One region of the Serratia sp. GW822-FHT06D09 genome, then DNA from elsewhere that is predicted to be linked to it. Evidence: predicted binding sites of a transcription regulator. Region 1 holds the regulator's gene; each other region holds the start of a gene.

Region 1 (4,602 bases):
ATCTTTCAGCAGTTGAACATCCGCGCCGCCGAGCTGGAAGGCGACAGTTTCCACCGCTACACCCGGCCGGAAATGGACGCGGCGATCCGCAAAGCGCGCGATCTCGGCCGCCATATCAGCTATTTCGGCCCCGAAGCCAATGACTTCGGCCTGCTGCAACAAAGCTTTCTCGACTACGGCAAAAACGGCACCGGTCGCTCACGCAAGTATCTTCATACCTACGATGAAGCGGTACCCTATAATCAGGTTCCCGGCACTTTCACCCCATGGGAAGCCTTGCCGGCACCGACCGATGTGTTGTTCTACGAAGGGCTCCACGGTGGCGTCGTGACCGAACACATCGACGTGGCCAAACACGTCGATCTGCTGGTCGGCGTAGTACCCATCGTGAACCTGGAATGGATCCAGAAGTTGATCCGCGATACCGGTGAACGCGGCCACTCCCGCGAAGCGGTAATGGATTCGGTGGTTCGTTCAATGGAAGACTACATCAACTACATCACGCCGCAGTTTTCACGTACCCATATCAACTTCCAACGGGTGCCGACGGTAGACACCTCCAACCCGTTCGCCGCCAAGGCTATCCCTTCGCTGGACGAGAGCTTTGTGGTGATCCACTTCCGCGGGCTGGACCAGATCGACTTCCCTTATCTGCTGGCAATGCTGCAGGGATCTTTTATCTCGCATATCAATACGCTGGTGGTGCCGGGTGGCAAAATGGGGCTGGCGATGGAACTGATCATGGCGCCGCTGGTGCAGCGACTGCTGGAAGGAAAAAAAATCGAGTAATCTACGGGGCGCGGTACAACCGCGCCCCTTTATCCGTTACGCCAGGTCGCGGATTTCAAAACTGTGGGTCACGCTGGCGGCTTTGCTCAGCATCAGTGAAACCGAACAGTACTTCTCGGCTGACAGGTTGACCGCACGTTCCACGATCTTGTCGCTCAAATCTTTGCCGGTCACGATAAAATGCAGGTTGATGTGGGTAAACAACCGTGGCGCTTCTTCGCGGCGTTCAGAGGTCAGTTTCACCTCGCAATCACGCACGTCGTTGCGTCCTTTTTGCAGGATCGACACCACGTCGATAGCACTGCAGCCCCCTACTGACATCAGCACCATTTCCATCGGACTGGGTGCTTTATCGCCGGCGTTGCCGTCCATCAATACCTGATGGCCAGACGCGGATTCACCCAGAAACGTCAACCCTTCCACCCACTTAACTCTTGCCTGCATGCTGGTCACTCCGGTTAATTTCTTAAAATCAGAGTACGCTTTCGCATAGAAACTGGCAACGGAACCTGATGCTAATCATGCTGAAGCGAGACAACACGAGACACCCGCCTCACTCTGTGCTACAAACAGAGCCGCAATAAATCTTTCCGGGACACTGATTTCAGGGAAACTCCCAGGGAAAGGCTCCTTTACCGGTATGTTAACAGAATGTAGCTTGCAGCTCTCCCGGCAAGTTAATATGCTAGAGCGACAGCGTATATTTATGACACGCCTCAAAACCTGCTGATAGCCACCATTAAAACAACGGCGACAGCACGTTTTACAGGGAACTCTGACCCCTGTGACACAAGGCAGCGATAACAACAGAGGATAACAGCGAATGGTTCTCGGCAAACCGCAAACAGACCCTACTCTCGAATGGTTCCTGTCTCATTGCCATATCCACAAATATCCATCCAAAAGTACGCTGATTCACCAAGGTGAAAAAGCCGAAACGCTTTACTACATCGTCAAAGGCTCCGTCGCGGTGCTGATTAAGGATGAAGAAGGTAAAGAGATGATCCTGTCCTACCTTAACCAGGGGGATTTCATCGGCGAGCTTGGATTGTTTGAAGAAGGTCAGGAGCGTAGCGCCTGGGTTAGGGCGAAGACCGCCTGTGAAGTGGCTGAAATTTCCTACAAGAAATTCCGCCAGCTGATCCAGGTAAACCCGGACATCCTGATGCGCCTGTCTGCCCAGATGGCAAACCGCCTGCAGATAACCTCTGAGAAAGTGGGTAACCTCGCCTTCCTGGACGTTACGGGCCGCATCGCGCAAACCCTGCTGAACCTGGCGAAACAGCCTGATGCCATGACCCATCCGGATGGCATGCAGATTAAAATCACCCGTCAGGAAATTGGCCAGATCGTCGGTTGCTCTCGTGAAACCGTGGGTCGTATTCTGAAAATGCTGGAAGATCAAAACCTGATCTCCGCTCACGGCAAAACTATTGTCGTTTACGGCACCCGTTAATCACTGAAAAAACGGCGCGATAATTCGCGCCGTTTTTTTATGCCCCGATTTATCATGTGGCGCCGACTGATTTATCATCCGGAAGTCAACTATGCACTGCGACAAACGCTGGTGCTGTGCCTGCCGGTTCTGCTCGGGCTGTTGATCGGCCAACTGCAATACGGCCTGCTATTTTCCCTGGTTCCCGCCTGCTGTAACATCGCCGGGCTGGACACGCCCCACAAACGCTTCTTTAAACGCCTGATCGTCGGGGGTTCGCTCTTTGCGCTTAGCAGCCTGCTGCTGCAACAGGCACTGCTGTGGCAAGTGCCGCTACCCGCATTGATGCTCGGCCTGGCACTGTTGCTTGGCGTCAGCGGCGAAATCAGCCCACTGCACGCCCGCCTGCTGCCCGCCGCGCTGGTTGCCGCCATATTCTCTCTCAGCATGGCCGGTACGGTGCCGCTTTGGCACGCGCCGGTGTTATATATCGTGGGTACCGCCTGGTACGGCCTGTTTACCTGGTTCTGGTTCAAGCTGTGGAAAGAGCAACCGATGCGCGAGTCGCTCAATCAGCTCTATCTGGAGCTGGCGGACTACTTCGAAGCCAAATATTCGCTGTTGACCCAGCACACCGATCCGCAGACCGCCTTACCACCGCTGCTGGTGCGCCAGCAAAAGGTCATGGATCTGATCACCTTGCTGTATCAGCAGCTTAATTTTCTGCCCCATGCCAGCAATCTCGAACAAAAGCGCCTGCAACGCACCTTTCAGGTCGCGCTGGATTTGCAGGAACACATCACCGTCAGCCTGCACCTGCCGGAAGAGGTCCAAAAACTGGTAGAGCAGAGCCAGGCCGAAGCCATTATCCGCCGCAATGCACAGGTGATTGCCAATCGGCTGCGCACGGTAGCGCACGATATCCTCTATCATCAGCATTCTCAGCGTTTCAACATGGACCATGAGTTGGCAGCCCTGGAAAAAGTGGCGGCGCAGCACCCGGACAACCCGGTCGGCCAATTCTGTTATTACCACTTCAGCCGCATCGCCCGCCTGCTGCGCACCCAGCACCCACTCTACCGACGCGATCTGATGGCCAATCAAAACCGTCTGCCATTCTGGCCCGCGCTGGTCAGTTACCTGTCGTTCAAATCCAACGCCCTGCGCAATGCGGCTCGGCTGGGAGTCACCCTGGCGGCGGGCAGCAGCCTGGGCATGATTTTCAATCTGCCAAAACCTTACTGGATCTTGCTGACCATCATGCTGGTGAGCCAAAACGGCTACAACGCCACCCGGGTACGCATCCAGCACCGTGCGCTCGGCACCTTGGTTGGGTTGGTGATTGCCGCCGGATTACTGCAGCTGCAACTGCCCGAGGCTGAGACGCTGGGCGTGATGCTGGTGATCACGCTGCTGGCCTATCTGGTTTCACGTAAAAATTACGGGCTGGCGGTAATTGGCTTTACGGTGACGGCGGTTTACACCCTGCAACTGTTGGCACTGAACGGCACCCACTTCCTGGTGCCGCGCCTGATCGACACGCTGATCGGCTGCGTACTGGTGTTCGGCAGCACCATCTGGCTGTGGCCACAGTGGCAAAGCGGTCTGCTACGCAAGAACGCCCATCAGGCGTTGGAAAACGATCAACAGGCGCTGCGCCTGTTGCTGGAAGAGCAAGAACCCGATCCCAGCGCGCTGGCTTATGCCCGCATGCAGGTCAATCAGGCGCACAACGCGCTGTTCACCTCACTCAATCAGGCGATGCAGGAGCCGGGTTTTGAATCGAGCTACCTGGCAGATATGCGCCTGTGGGTTACGCACAGCCAGTTTATTGTCGAACACCTGAATGCGATGACCATTCTGGCGCGCGAGCACTATATGCTGACGCCAAAGCTGGCGGAGGAGTATCTGCAGTCTTGTGAAATCGCGCTGCAAAGCTGTCAGCAGCGGCTTGAATACGACGGGCCGAGCAGTGGCAACGGCATTATGCAGCCACCGGATTTGCAGCCGGATATGCCGGTGACTGAAATGGAACGCCATCTGCGGCGGATTTTGTCCCACCTGAGCGTCATGCACACCATCTCGTCACTGGCCTGGCGCCAGCGTCCGCACCATGGCATCTGGCTGAAGCGCAAACTGCGCGATCAATAAGGGCACCCTCGGTGCCCTTATGCATTAAGCGCCAATCACGTCCTGCACGGCCAGCTCAAACAGCGCCATCCCTTCGTCAATATCCTCGGTTGCTACCACCAGCGAAGGCGCAAAACGGATCACGTTTGGCCCGGCATTGAGGATCATCAACCCGCGTGCAGCGGCGGCAGTCAGGAAATCACGCGCCTTACCGTGGTGATTTTTCGTCAATTCGGCACCGATCAGCA
Region 2 (4,602 bases), on a different contig from region 1:
CAGCGTGGTACCACTGTTGAGTTCGTTCATAAACTGACGGCAGTGGCCACAAGGCGTGTAGTTAACGGTGATAGAGGCTAACGCTGATTCGCCGCGTAGCCAGGCATGAGTCACGGCACACTGCTCTGCATGAATGGTTTGTTGCATCGGCGCGCCGCTGAACTCCATGTTGGCGCCAAAATACAGGTTGCCGCTCTGCCCGCGAGCAATGGCGCCAACATAAAACTGCGAAATCGGCGCTAACGAGCAGGCCGCCGCCAGCGGCAGCAGAGCGAATGCCAGAGCATCATCACCCAGCCCGCAGCGCTGCTTGATAGCATCCACTTGTTCCGCCTTGAGCATGGCCGGAAAATCAGGCGCATCAAAATAAGGCAGCAGGGCGGATTGCAATGTGGCGGGCAGTTCAGCAAAAGCGGTTTGAAAACGCGGGTGCATAGAAACTCTCTCTACAGGTTAACGGGATAACATTCTAGGCAGTCCGGCGCGAATAAAGTGTGATTTAAATCTCTTTATTGATGAAATCAATGTAATGAAAACCATAAATGCGAGATATATCGCAAGTTTTAGGCCTCAGGCAAACAGGTGCAACAGCACCGGAAACAGAAATGGCGCCAGCAGCGAGGTGATGATGCCGCAGATCACCAGGGCCAGTGAACCAAATGCCCCTTCCTGATAGTCCATTTCTGCACAGCGTGCCGTGCCGAGCGCATGTGACGCGGTCCCCATTGCCAACCCGCGTGCCGAGCGGGTGGTGATTTTCAATACTTTGAACAGCGTATGCCCGAAAACCGCGCCGAGAATACCGACGAAAATCACGCAAACGGCGCTGATTGCCGGAATGCCGCCGAGCGACTCTGCGACCGCCATGGCGATGGGCGTGGTGACCGATTTTGGCATGATGGAAGCGGCAATTTCCGGCGTGGCCCCCATCCATAAAGCGATGGCGCCACCGCTGATCATCGCGGTGAGGCTGCCGATAAAGCAGACGGCGATAATGGACTTCCAGCGCGCGCGGATCTGATGCAGCTGTTCATACAGCGGATAAGCCAATGCCACTACGGCCGGTTGCAGCAAGTCATTGAGGATTTTACTGCCCTGAAAATAACGCTCATAAGGAATGCCGGTCAGCAACAGCAGGGGGATGATCACCGCCATCGACACCAGCAGTGGGTTCAGCAACGGCATGTTCAGCCATTGCGCCAGTTTGCGCGCTGCAAAATAGATGGCCAGCGTCAGCGGTAATGACCACCAGATTTCATGGATCATTTTTCGCCCTCCGCGGCATCAGGCTTGCCGATGATGGTGCGCTCCCGGTGGAAATAATGTGAGGTGTAGCCGACCACCACCAACACCATCAGGGTGCTGACGATGCAGGACACCACCAGCGGCCCCAGATGCTCGATAATTTGGTCATAGTATTTCATCACGCCCACGCCGATAGGCACGAACAACAGCACCATATAGCGGATCAGCAGGTGGCAACCGGGTTTGACCCATTTGGCCGGCAGAATTTGGGTGGAGAGCAGGGCGAACAGCAACAGCATGCCGATAATGCTGCCCGGAATGGCGATCGGCAGCAGAGCCGCGATGGCATTGCCGGCGAACAGACAAAGGTAGATAAGGACGAATGCCCCCAGGTATTTCCAGCACAGAGTGAGTAGCTTGGCCATAACTTAATCCCGTTTAACCGATGCATTCATCATACAATTAAACTGTGATCTTCGCCACAAATCACACCATGAATTCTCTCTATGGCTACCATGCCGATGGGGCTGGTTGACAACCGCGATGAAAAGGGACGCAGGTTTATTCTGCACTGGCGAAGTTGGCATTCTGTTGTTGCCTCTGCGCCAGGCGATGCCCGAGAAAAAAGAATAGCAGGCTGAGCAGCGCAGCAGCAATCAACATCAGAAACATCATTTGCGGCGCGGCGTAGCTGAGAATAAAACCGCACAGAACCGGATTAATGGCGCCGCCCAGAGCGCTCAGGTTTTGTACGCCGTAATAGCTGCCTTTCAGGTGCTGTGGCGCGATGAAGTCGATAAACATATATTCCACCGGGATCACTATGATTTCGCCCAGGGTGAATATCGCCATGGCAAGGATCCAGAGCCAGAGCGATTGCCCGGCCAGCCAAAAACCGATCAGCCCCAGAATGAAAAATAGCGTGCCCAGCGCCAGCCAGCGCAGCATATTTTCCTGACGCATGCCGCGGCTGAGCAGATACTGCAGGGCGATGACGATACAGGCATTGACGATCATCACCGCCCCAATGACCTGATAAGCGAACTCTGCATTAGAAACGGTGATCAGGTATTGCGATAAATAGCCGGAGAACTGGCCAAAAACCACCGCACCCAGCGTACTGCCAAGGGTAAAGTAAATCAGCCGGCGATCGTTACGCAGGATGGTCAGCGTCTGGCGAAAATTAAGGCGCGCGGCGGGCGTTGCATCCAGCGCGACCGGGGCCGTAGCGGACTGCCTGCGCAGGATGACGTTCAGCGTCGCCACCGTGAATAAAGCCAATCCACCGGAAAGGTAAAACGGCAACAGCGGATCCAGACCTGCCACCAGTACCCCCAACGATGATCCAACCGCCCAGCCGACGTTGACCAGCGTATAGTTTATTGAAAAGGCTTTGATGCGCTGCGCGACCGGCAGCCAGTCGGCAAAGCACGCTTTAATGGTGATGCCCAATACGGAATAGGCGGTATGTAAAATAGCCAAAACCACAACGATACCCCCCGGCCGCGGGATCCACGGGATAGCGAAAAAACTCAGGGCGAACAAAAGAATGGAAATCAGGATCAGCGTGTTTTTGTTGAATTTGTCTACCAGGTAGCCGCCATACAGGCTGGCGAAAATGCCGATCGCCAGGCTGATACCCAGAATGATGCCGACGCTTTTGGGCAGCAGATGAAAATGCCCGGTCAGATAGATAGTAATGAACGGCAGCGTTACGCCGCGGCCAATGGTCAGTACCAGCGAACTGACCAGCAAGGCGTTAATCAGCGGTGGGAATCCCTTCATATCAGACCTGTTTATGCATACAGTGATAAAACCAGTATGGATAACATAGCTCATTTTGGCCGTCTGGGAAGAGGCGATGTAAAAAAATAGGTTACCTCGGTAACCTCCTGGAGAGGGATTACTTGCCGGTTTTAGCCTGTAGCCTGGCGAACCACTGCTGGACTAAGCGCATAAAAAGGGCCGAGCAAGCTCGACCCTTTAGAGGTTGGAAAACCGGTGTTATTTCACCTGCATTCCTGGCTGTGCGCCGCTGTCCGGGCTCAGCAGGAAGATCTCTTTCCCTCCTGGGCCGGCAGCCATCACCATGCCTTCAGAAATCCCGAAGCGCATTTTACGCGGTGCCAGGTTGGCGACCATGATGGTCAGACGGCCTTCAAGCGCTTTCGGATCCGGGTAAGCGGAGCGAATGCCAGAGAAGATCTGACGTGATTCGCCGCCCAGATCCAGCTGCAGCTTCAGCAACTTGTCTGAACCTTCAACAAAGTCGGCGCTCTTGATCAGCGCAATGCGCATATCAACCTTGGCGAAATCGTCAAAGGTGATGGTTTCCTGAATAGGATCGTCCGCCAACGGCCCGCTGACCACTTTCGTTGCCGCCATGTCTTCTTTCGAGGCGCTAACCATTTCATTGACCTTATCCAGGTCGATACGGTTGAACAGCGCCTTGAATGCGTTGACCTGATGCCCCAACAGCGGTTGCTGGATGCTGTCCCAGGTAAGCTCGCAGTTGAGGAAGGCTTCGGTACGTTCGGTCAGTGACGGCAGCACCGGTTTCAGATAGGTCATCAGCACGCGGAACAGGTTGATGCCCATGGAACAGATGGCCTGCAGATCGGCATCGCGGCCTTCTTGCTTCGCCACCACCCAAGGAGCCTGTTCGTCCACATAGCGGTTAGCCAAATCGGCCAGCGCCATGATTTCGCGGATTGCACGGCCCGACTCACGGCTGGCGTAGGCGTCGGCGATGCTTTGCGCTGCGTCAACGAAGGTCTGGTACAGCGCCGGATCGGCCAGCTTGTCGGCCAGTTGGCCACCGAAACGCTTGCTGATAAAGCCGGCGTTGCGCGAAGCCAGGTTGACCACTTTATTGACGATGTCGGCGTTCACCCGCTGCACGAAATCTTCCAGATTCAGGTCGATATCGTCAATGCGTGAAGACAGCTTGGCGGCGTAGTAATAACGCAGGCAGTCGGCATCCAGGTGTTGCAGGTAGGTGCCGGCCTTGATGAAAGTGCCGCGAGATTTGGACATCTTGGCGCCGTTCACCGTCACATAGCCGTGCACGAACAGATTGGTCGGTTTGCGGAAGTTACTGCCTTCCAGCATCGCCGGCCAGAACAGGCTGTGGAAATAAACGATGTCTTTACCGATAAAGTGATACAGCTCGGTCGTGGAGTCCTTACGCCAGAACTCGTCGAAATCCAGATCGCCGCGCTTGTCGCACAGGTTTTTGAATGACCCCATGTAACCGATAGGCGCATCTAGCCAGACGTAGAAGTATTTGCCCGGCGCGTCCGGGATTTCAAAGCCAAAATACGGCGCATCGCGGGAGATATCCCACTGTTGCAGGCC
Region 3 (4,602 bases), on a different contig from region 1:
GATGCGCGCCATCAAACCGACGCTGTTCCGTTATCACTGCGAATATTCCAGCGTGCTGCGGCGTTCGCCCAGCCCGCAGCGGGTGGTCAAGCTGTTCCACGAATGCCTGCTGGCGGCTCATGGAACAGCTTGATGTTTACTGATCTTTCTTCTTGCCAAAAATCTTGATCAGCAAGCCGACCAGGATGCCAATCGCGATGCCGGTGAAAATCCAGCTGATGATGCCCATGTCCAATCTCCCACTATTACTTTGATCTGATTATATAATCATTCGATGCGGAATGCGCCTTCGATCATCTGCTGCCGCTGCGGCGCGCTGTAGTCGATCAGCGAGTTTTTGCTGTTGGATTTTGCCAGCGTCACTGCCAGTTCGTCGGCGGAAATCGGCAGGTCATCCTGCCAGAAACTGGCGATGGCATTGCGGGTAATAAAGTCGATCAGGTAGCGTTCCGGGCTGTCATGCTGCTCGGGGAACAGGCGGGCGGCAAGCTCAGCCATCAGCGCCCGCTGCTGCGGTTGTTCGCTTTTCGCCAGCAGTTCGAGGAACGGCAGCAGCAGGCGACCGCAGACCTGGCCGTGGTGATAATCGCGCAGGGCGCCAATCTCGCCGGCGATGCCGTGGATCACTCCCAGCCCAGCGGCGCTCAGCGTCAGGCCACCAAGGTAAGAGGCTTGCATAATCGCCTCGAGAGCCTCGGCGCTGCGGTTGAGCGCAGGCCAGGCCTGCAGGAAGTGGCGAATGCCGGTCAGCGACATCTCGCGCGTCATGGTATTGGCGGTTTTGGACAGATAGGCCTCGAACAGGTGGGTAAAGGCGTCGATGGCGCAGTAGGCCAGCACCTTGTCCGGTGACCCTTGCAGCAGTTGCGGATCCAGGATGGCGGTGTGCGGCACAAAGTTGTTATGGCGCAGCGAGGCTTTCACCTTGCTCACCTGGGTGTCGGTGATCACCGCATTCTGCGTGACTTCACTGCCGGTACCGGCGGTGGTCGGGATGGCAATGAGCGGCAGGGTTGCACCGCTGATTTTTGTGTCGCCGATCTTTTCCATATAGCGCAGGGTGGGCAACGGGTGCTCGACCAGCGCGGCAAAGGCCTTGGCAGCATCCAGCACGCTACCGCCGCCAATGGCTACCACGCGTCTTACCTTGCCGCGCCAGCGCGCGACCCAGGCGTCTATCTCTTGCGGTGAAGCCTCGTGACTGACGATTTCGGTGCCGAGCAGCAGTGGCGTCAATTCGTCTGCCAGTGAGGAATACACCGCGCCATTGAGGAATGATCGGCAGCTAAACAGCAGCGTCGGCTGTGGCTCGGTGGTCAGTAGCGGGATCAGTTGGCTGATGCTGCCGTGGCCGAACCAGGTCTGGCGGTTGGTAATGGTCAGACTGGTAGTCATGTTCTCTCCTTGGCACGCGAAAACCACAGCATAAGCCAGCCTCTGCGGCTGAACCACTGCTTTTCGCTGCCTGAAAGGGATTCCGTTAATATATTAATCCATCCTCGTTCGGCCACGCCGCAATAATCTGGCGAAGGTGTGATTTGTTTAACATGTAAACGATTATGCTGTTGCATTTGGCGCTATTGAGTGTTTTCTATAACAAACAGGCCACGGCGTAGCCGGAATAAAGTGATTGTTAATTTATTAATGATGGCGGGGCGAAGATGAATATTCAGGTGGAACGGTTATCCGCAGTGATAGACGCAGTCGCAACCCAAGGTTTCTATCCCAACCTGTTGGCCTGGCTGGAAGGGTTCTTCGCCTTTGATAGCGCCATTGTTTACGCGTTTGAACGCGGCCAGGCGCCACGTTGCCTGATCAAAACCGAGCGAGAAAACAGTGACGCGGTCAATCAGCTCTATCAACAGGGCGCTTACCTGCAGGATCCGTTTTACCAGGCGCTGAATGATGGCGGCGGCGGCGAGGTGCTGACCCTGCGCCAGTTGGCTCCCTGCGGCTTCTACCATACTGATTATTACCGTAACTTTTACCGCAAGACCGGCTGGCATGATGAAGCCGGCGTGCTGCTGCCTCTGACGCCGGAACGCGGGTTGGGGGTGTTTTTCGGCTCGGCGCGCCAGTCGGTGGGGGTGCGTTATCCGCAGTTGGCTGAGTTGCGTGATGCGCTGACGCTGCTCAAGAGCGTCGCGCGGCTGCATGGCGAAGTGGTCCTCGCCCCGGCAGAACCAGAAAGGGTGACGGATCATGCGGTGCAGGCACGTTATCTGTTGACGCCGCGCGAGCGCGAAATAGTGGATCTGATCCTGGACGGCTGCGGCTCGCAGCAAATCGCCGATCGGCTGTTCATCAGCCTGGGAACGGTGAAAAACCACCGCAAGAACATCTACAGCAAGCTGGCGATCGGTTCGCAGGCCGAACTGTTCAATCTGCTGTTGGCCACCCCGCTGCGCCGCAGCGCCTGAGTGTTAATTATTTGTTGCGAATGTCCCTAAAGGGACATGGCGACGTCGCGCCCACCTCCTGATAATCCGATGTTATGGCATAGGGTCTTCGGGAGTGCGACAGTGAACAATAATATCGAATCGTTAACCTACTACGCGGCAACCAAAAAATACGATCTGCGCTTTCCGACGCTGGAAGAAGATCTGGACGTTGACGTGGTGATCATCGGCGGTGGTTTCTCCGGCATCAATACCGCCCTGGAGTTGGCTGAGCGCGGCATCACCAATATCGCCATACTCGAAGGGCGCTACCTGGGCTACGGCGGCACCGGCCGCAATGGCGGGCAGGTGATGGCCGGTATCGGTCACGATCTGGAAAAAATCAAACGCCACGTCGGCCCCTCCGGGCTGGAAACCATCTTCAAAATCAGCAACCTCGGCGCCGGGATTATTCGTGAGCGCATCAAGAAGTACGCGATTGATGCCGATTTCTGTTTTGGCTATGGCTACCTCGGCAGCAATGCACGCCAGGAGAAAACCCTGCGCAGTTGGCTGAAGGAATTCAAGGCGGTATCACCGGATGAAGAGATTGAACTCTACACCGGCGCAGAAGTGAAACAGGTCGTGGGGTCAGATGCCTATACCTGCGCATTGAAACACATGGGCGGCGGCCACGTGCATTCGCTCAACCTGCTGTTGGGCGAGGCGAAGGCGCTCAGCGGCTACGGCGTAAAAATCTTCGAAAACAGCAGCGTGCTGGGCGTGGAATACGGTTCGCGCATCAAAGTGCGCACCGCCATGGGCTCAGTACGTGCCAACAAGATGCTGTGGGCGTGCAACGGTTTCCTCAACGGCATGGAGCCGTTCATCTACAACAAAACCATCAATACCTACGCGTTCCAACTGGCGACCGAACCCTTGCCTGAAGAACTGATCCGCCAGATCAGCCCGATCCGCGGTGCCTACAGCGATATCCGCCCGGTGATCGATTACTACCGGGTGACCAATGAAAACCGGCTGCTGTTTGGCAGCGCCACCCGCTTGATCGAATACATCCCGTCGGATCTTAAGGCCTGGAACCGCAACCTGATGCTGAAAGTGTTCCCGTATCTGCATGACGTGAAGATCGATCTGGCCTGGGGCGGGCCGCTGTGTTGCAGCGCCAACCTGTTCCCGCAGATCGGCACCTTGCCGCAGCATGACAACGTGTTTTATGTGCAGGGCTATTCCGGCTTTGGCGTAACGCCGAGTCATATCGTCTGCAAAGTGTTGGCAGAGGGCATGAGCGAAGGATCGGATCGTTACGATCTGATGAGTTCGATTCCGCACGTCAATATCTTCGGTAAAGACAAGCTGCGACGGGTAATGACCACCGCCGGCAAGGTTTGGCACCAGACGTCCGGCTACTGGAAAGGTCGTCGCTAATTTTTATCACAGGAGAGAAACATGAAACCATTACTGCTTAAGCAACCGCTGCCTGAACTGTTGGACATTGGCAGCGTCAGCAACCTGGGCGCCACGGTGATCGCCGGTGAGCCAAACGTCGGGGTGGCGAGCCTTTTCGGTGAGCCGACCGATAACCTGAACTGCGGTGTTTTCAGCTGCACGCGCGGCACCTTTGTAATGGAGTATCCGTTCTCCGAACACGCCACGGTGTGGGAGGGTAGCGCGACGCTGACCGACGAAAAGACCGGTAAATCCGTGCAGTATCAGGCCGGGGATTCGTGGTTTGTCGAAAAAGGCACCCCGGTACGCTGGGAGATCACCTCGGATCGTTTTGTAAAACATTACCTGGCGATCGTCGAAGGCTGATCGTTAACTGGCCCCTCTCCGCCGGGAGAGGGGTATTCAGCTACCCCAGCACCCGTTCGATAAAGTCGGTGATCCGCCTTAATATCTGATCCTTGTTGGTTTCGTTAAAACTCTCGTGTCGCCCGCCTGGATTGACCATCGCTTCGAAATCGCTGCCCTTGAGCCGATCGATCGCGGTTTGCGATTCCGCCATTAATACCAGCCTGTCGTCATCGCCATGTATCCACAGCGTAGGCAGCGTGCCGAAGCCCGGGCCGGCGTTGATTTTTGCCAGGATCTGCTGCATCGCCCGCAGCGTCGGGCGTTTGAACGGCCCGTGCCACACCAGCGGATCGGCCTGATAGGCTTCCCCCACCGACGGATCACGCGACAGGGTGGCAGTATCGAGCGG
Region 4 (4,602 bases), on a different contig from region 1:
TGCGAATCCAGCACCACCAGGTTGTAACCCAGCTTGTTGGCTTCCTGCTGCGCCCCCTCTTTCATTGAGACAAAGAACGGGTTGTTCAGCGTGGAAACCACCAGCGCAATGGTGTCTTTCGCCAGCGCGTTAGCGCTCAGGGTGGCGCTCAGTGCGAAGGCTGAAGCCAAAATTGCCAGTTTTTTCATTTTCATCATCGTGATTCCTGTAGGGGGAGATTATTTGTTGCTTTTGTTCTCTACCAGAACCGCCAGCAGTATCACCACTGCCTTCACGATCATTTGGTAGTAAGAAGAAACACCCAGTAAATTCAATCCGTTGTTCAGGAAGCCAAGGATCAGCGCCCCGATCAGGGTACCAACAATGCGGCCCTTGCCGCCCGCCAGGCTGGTACCGCCCAGCACCACTGCGGCAATGGCGTCCAACTCATAGCCGGTGCCGGCGGTCGGCTGCGCGGAAGACAGGCGCGCCACTTCGATCACGCCCGCCAACGCCGCCAACAAACCACAAAGCGAATAAACGATAATCTTCACTTTATCGACGCTGATACCGGACAGGCGGGTCGCCGCCTCGTTGCCGCCCAGAGCATAAATATAGCGGCCCAGACGGGTATGGTGCAGCATGTACCACGCAGCGATAAAGACGATCGCCATGATCCAGATCGGGGTTGGTACGCCCAGCGGCCGGCCGATACCGAACCAGCCGAAAGTATCGGCCACGTCGGTAAAGCCGGTGTTCACCGGGCTGCCGTTGGTGTACACCATGGTGACGCCGCGCAACAGCAGCATCATCACCAGGGTCGCAATAAATGCCTGCACCTTGCCTTTGGCAACGATCACCCCGGTACAGGCGCCGACCGCGGCCCCCAATGCCAGTGCCGCCGCCACGGCCACCACCGCGTTAACTTCAAAGCCCACGATCGATGCCGCTACCGCACCGGTCAACGCCAGTAGCGATCCCACCGACAAATCGATGCCGGAAGTGAGGATCACCAGCGTCATCCCCACCGCCATAATGGCGTTAACCGAGGTTTGCTGCAGAATATTGAACAGGTTATTTAGGGTGAAGAAATTCGGGCTCATTGAAGAGACCACGGCGATCAGCACCAGCAGAGCAATCAGTGATTTTTGCTCTAACAGCCACTCTTTACTGAACCAGCGCTTTGCCACACTCTGGGAACTCATATCTGATTACTCCTGCTTTACGCCGTATTGCTTGCCAACGGCCGCAGCCATCAACGCTTCCTGGGTGGCCTGTTCAATCGGGAACTCGCCGCTAAGGTGTCCTTCGTGCATCACCAGAATGCGGTCGCTCATGCCCATGACCTCCGGCATTTCCGACGACACCAGAATGATGCTCAGACCTTCCTGCTTGAACTGGTTAATTAACTGATAGATTTCTTTTTTGGCACCGACGTCGACACCGCGTGTCGGTTCATCGAGGATCAACACCTTTGGCCGCGTCATCAGGCCGCGGGCGATTGCCACTTTTTGCTGATTGCCGCCGGAGAGCAGGCCAATGGGCTGTTCCATCGACGGCGTCTTGATATTGAACAAGCGGATGAAATCCCCCACCGCCTGCTGTTCTTCGGCCTGTTTCAGGCTGCCGCCGGCACGGCTGAAATAGCGCAGCGCGGTCAACGACATGTTTTCCTTCACCGACATCCCCAACACCAGACCATCGCGCTTGCGGTCTTCGGAGATATACACAATGCCGTTCGCCAAACCGTCCTGTGGAGAATGAGTGACCACCTGGCGGCCATCGAGGCTGACCGTGCCGGCCTTGCGCGGTGCTGCCCCGTAGAGAATTTTCATCAGTTCGGTTCGCCCGGCGCCCATCAACCCGGCAACGCCAAGAATTTCGCCACGGTACAGCGTAAAGCTGACATCATGCACACCCGGACCGGAAACCTGACTGACCTCCAGCCGTTTTTCACCGCGCGGCTGGTTGAGGCGCGGGTATTGTTCTTCCAGCTTGCGGCCGACCATCATTTCTATCAGCGAATCTTCCTGCAGCTCACTGACCGGACGCTCGGCGATAAACTGCCCGTCACGAAACACCGTGACGTCATCGCAAATTTCAAAAATCTCTTTCAGCCGGTGGGAGATGTAAACAATCCCTCGCCCTTCGGCCTTCAGTTCATTGATCACTTTAAATAAAGAGGCCGTCTCGGTATCGGTCAACGCATCCGTCGGCTCATCCATAATGATGACTTTCGATTCGAAGCTCAGCACCTTGGCGATTTCCACCATTTGCTGATCGCCGATCGACAGTTCCCCCACCAGCCGGTGGCTGCTGTAACTCAGGTTCAGTCGTGCGAGCAGTTTGTCTGCTTCGGCATACATGCGCTTCCAGTCGATGCGGCCGATACGGTTAACGAACTCACGCCCGAGGAAGATGTTCTCCGCAATGGTCAATTGCGGGATCAGGTTCAGTTCCTGATGGATGATGCCGATGCCCGCTTCCTGCGAATCCTTTGGGCCGTTGAACGCCACCTCTTTTCCGAGAAAGTACTGACTGCCGGCGTCTTTGTTATAAATGCCGGTCAGCACCTTCATCATGGTGGATTTCCCGGCGCCGTTTTCCCCCACCAGCGCCATCACCTTGCCCGGGTACACGCTGAGCGCAGCGCCGGAAAGCGCCTTCACGCCGGGAAAGGCTTTATCGATCCCTTTCAGTTGCAGTAAAGGTTGCATAGGTGCCTCAGAAAGTTACGCCGGCGCAAAGGATCACGTTCGCGTAGGGCGAACATTCCCCGCTGCGGATCACCGCACGGCAGTGTTCCGTTTGTGCTTTAAAAGCCTGGTGGCTGATATAGCTCAGGCTGATGCTCTTTCCCTGGCGTTGGCCAAGTTCGGTCATCTGAGCCAATAACGCGCTATGAAGCTGTGGATTTTGCTTAACGATCTCTTCCGCCAGAATGGCGCTTTCGACCTGCATCTCCTGCGTCACGACCTCGAGTACCTGTAGAAAAGTCGGCACCCCCTGAGTCAGCGCCAAATCGATGCGCTGCGTGGCCGCCGGAATAGGCAGCCCGGCATCACCGATAGCTATCTGATCGGTATGCCCGAGACGGGAAACCACGGCAGAGACATCAGCATTCAGCAACACGCCTTTTTTCATCTTGTTCTTCTCATTCCGCCAGCGAAACGTTTCGCTTGTGTCTGGAGTTTAAAAAAACGTCAGTAGAAGGCAACCGGGATAATGCAGAAGTGTGATCGTCATCGAAACGTTTCGCTCGTGTTACCGAGAACAGATACCCTAAATAATTGACGTTGCATCGCGGCGGCAAGCCTGCGAATTCCCGGGAGCATAGTCCACTATGTGACCGGGATGAGCTGGTGCAGCCAACAAAGAGGCAGCTTCAAGTATGACGGGGTTAAACAGAAAGGGCCCAGCGGTGGCTGAGCCCTTGAGGGGGAGTTAAATCTCGACCTGGGTTCCCAGCTCGATCACCCTATTGGGCGGGATCTCAAACTGGTCCGGCGCGCGTAGCGCATTGCGGCTCAATGCAATAAACAGCTTGCCGCGCAGGAACAGGTACCACGGCCGTTTGGTCAGGATCAACGACTCGTGCGACATAAAGAACGAGGTTTCCGTCATCCGGCACGGCAGCCCTTCCAGCCCGCAGCGGTGGAACACTTCTTCAACGTTCGGCGTTTCACGCCAGCCATAGCTGGCCACCACCCGCCAGAAGGTCGGTGACAGCTGTTCGATGGTCACTCGCCGCACGTTGTGAACGTAAGGTGCATCCTCGGTACGCAACGTCAACAGCACCACGCGTTCGTGCAGCACCTTGTTGTGCTTTAGGTTATGCAGCAGCGCAAAAGGGATCACGTTGATGGCGCGTGACATAAAGACCGCGGTGCCAGGCACCCGCACCGGCGGCGATTTTTCCAGCGAGGCGATCATCGCCTCCAGGGAATTGCCGTGCTCGTGCATGCGGCGCAGCAGGCGGAAACGTTCGCTCTTCCAGGTGGTCATGATGATGAACATCACCAGCGCCAACATCAGCGGCAGCCAACCACCCGAGAACAGTTTCAGGGCGTTGGCGGAGAACATCGGGATGTCGATAATCAGCAGGACAACCAGAATGCCGACGGCGAAGAAGCGATTCCAGTGCCAGTTTTTAATCGCCACCGACGTCACCAGAATACTGGTCAGCACCATGGTGCCGGTCACGGCGATGCCGTAGGCCGCCGCCAGATTACTGGAGTGCTCGAAACCGACAATCACCAGCACCACCGCGATATACAGCGTCCAGTTGATCACCGGAATGTAGATTTGGCCAGATTCCATTTCAGACGTATGGATGATGCGCATTGGCGACAGGTAACCCAGGCGCACCGCCTGACGGGTCAGGGAGAACACGCCGGAGATCACCGCCTGCGAGGCGATAACCGTGGCCAGCGTCGCCAGAATTAATAGCGGGATCAGCGCCCAGTCCGGTGCCAACAGGAAGAACGGGTTCTTGATCGCCTCCGGATTTTTCAGCAACAGAGCGCCCTGGCCAAAATAGTTCAGCACCAGTGAAGGCAGCACCACGGTGAACCAGGCCAGGCGAATAGGGAATTTGCCGAAGTGGCCCATATCGGCGTACAA

What was found. Region 1 encodes CRP, which controls carbon source genes, mostly activating them, when cyclic AMP is high. Its sites were predicted from a motif close to ATGTGANNNNNNTCACAT; they were not measured.
Region 2: AC1RKG_RS05370 (CidA/LrgA family protein) is a predicted target of CRP. The motif match lies at 1,713-1,730, and genes of this name have one in related genera.
Region 3: AC1RKG_RS15580 (iron-containing alcohol dehydrogenase) is a predicted target of CRP. The motif match lies at 1,532-1,549, and genes of this name have one in related genera.
Region 4: rbsD (D-ribose pyranase) is a predicted target of CRP. The motif match lies at 3,213-3,230, and genes of this name have one in related genera.

Annotation. Positions count from the first base shown of each region.
Region 1 covers NZ_JBXALO010000016.1:12,149-16,750, forward strand. Annotated here, with positions in the region: gene AC1RKG_RS23690 (phosphoribulokinase) at 1-789, shown strand, start outside; gene AC1RKG_RS23695 (OsmC family protein) at 826-1,233, opposite strand; gene crp (cAMP-activated global transcriptional regulator CRP) at 1,613-2,245, shown strand; gene AC1RKG_RS23705 (YccS/YhfK family putative transporter) at 2,300-4,375, shown strand; gene argD (bifunctional acetylornithine/succinyldiaminopimelate transaminase) at 4,400-4,602, opposite strand, start outside.
Region 2 covers NZ_JBXALO010000002.1:327,664-332,265, forward strand. Annotated here, with positions in the region: gene cdd (cytidine deaminase) at 1-435, opposite strand, end outside; gene AC1RKG_RS05365 (CidB/LrgB family autolysis modulator) at 571-1,266, opposite strand; gene AC1RKG_RS05370 (CidA/LrgA family protein) at 1,263-1,670, opposite strand; gene AC1RKG_RS05375 (MFS transporter) at 1,807-3,030, opposite strand; gene metG (methionine--tRNA ligase) at 3,250-4,602, opposite strand, start outside.
Region 3 covers NZ_JBXALO010000006.1:50,257-54,858, forward strand. Annotated here, with positions in the region: gene AC1RKG_RS15575 (LysR family transcriptional regulator) at 1-133, shown strand, start outside; gene AC1RKG_RS15580 (iron-containing alcohol dehydrogenase) at 268-1,395, opposite strand; gene AC1RKG_RS15585 (response regulator transcription factor) at 1,662-2,420, shown strand; gene AC1RKG_RS15590 (NAD(P)/FAD-dependent oxidoreductase) at 2,523-3,824, shown strand; gene AC1RKG_RS15595 (cupin domain-containing protein) at 3,846-4,211, shown strand; gene AC1RKG_RS15600 (alpha/beta hydrolase) at 4,252-4,602, opposite strand, start outside.
Region 4 covers NZ_JBXALO010000007.1:5,010-9,611, forward strand. Annotated here, with positions in the region: gene rbsB (ribose ABC transporter substrate-binding protein RbsB) at 1-194, opposite strand, end outside; gene rbsC (ribose ABC transporter permease) at 219-1,184, opposite strand; gene rbsA (ribose ABC transporter ATP-binding protein RbsA) at 1,191-2,696, opposite strand; gene rbsD (D-ribose pyranase) at 2,704-3,123, opposite strand; gene kup (low affinity potassium transporter Kup) at 3,424-4,602, opposite strand, start outside.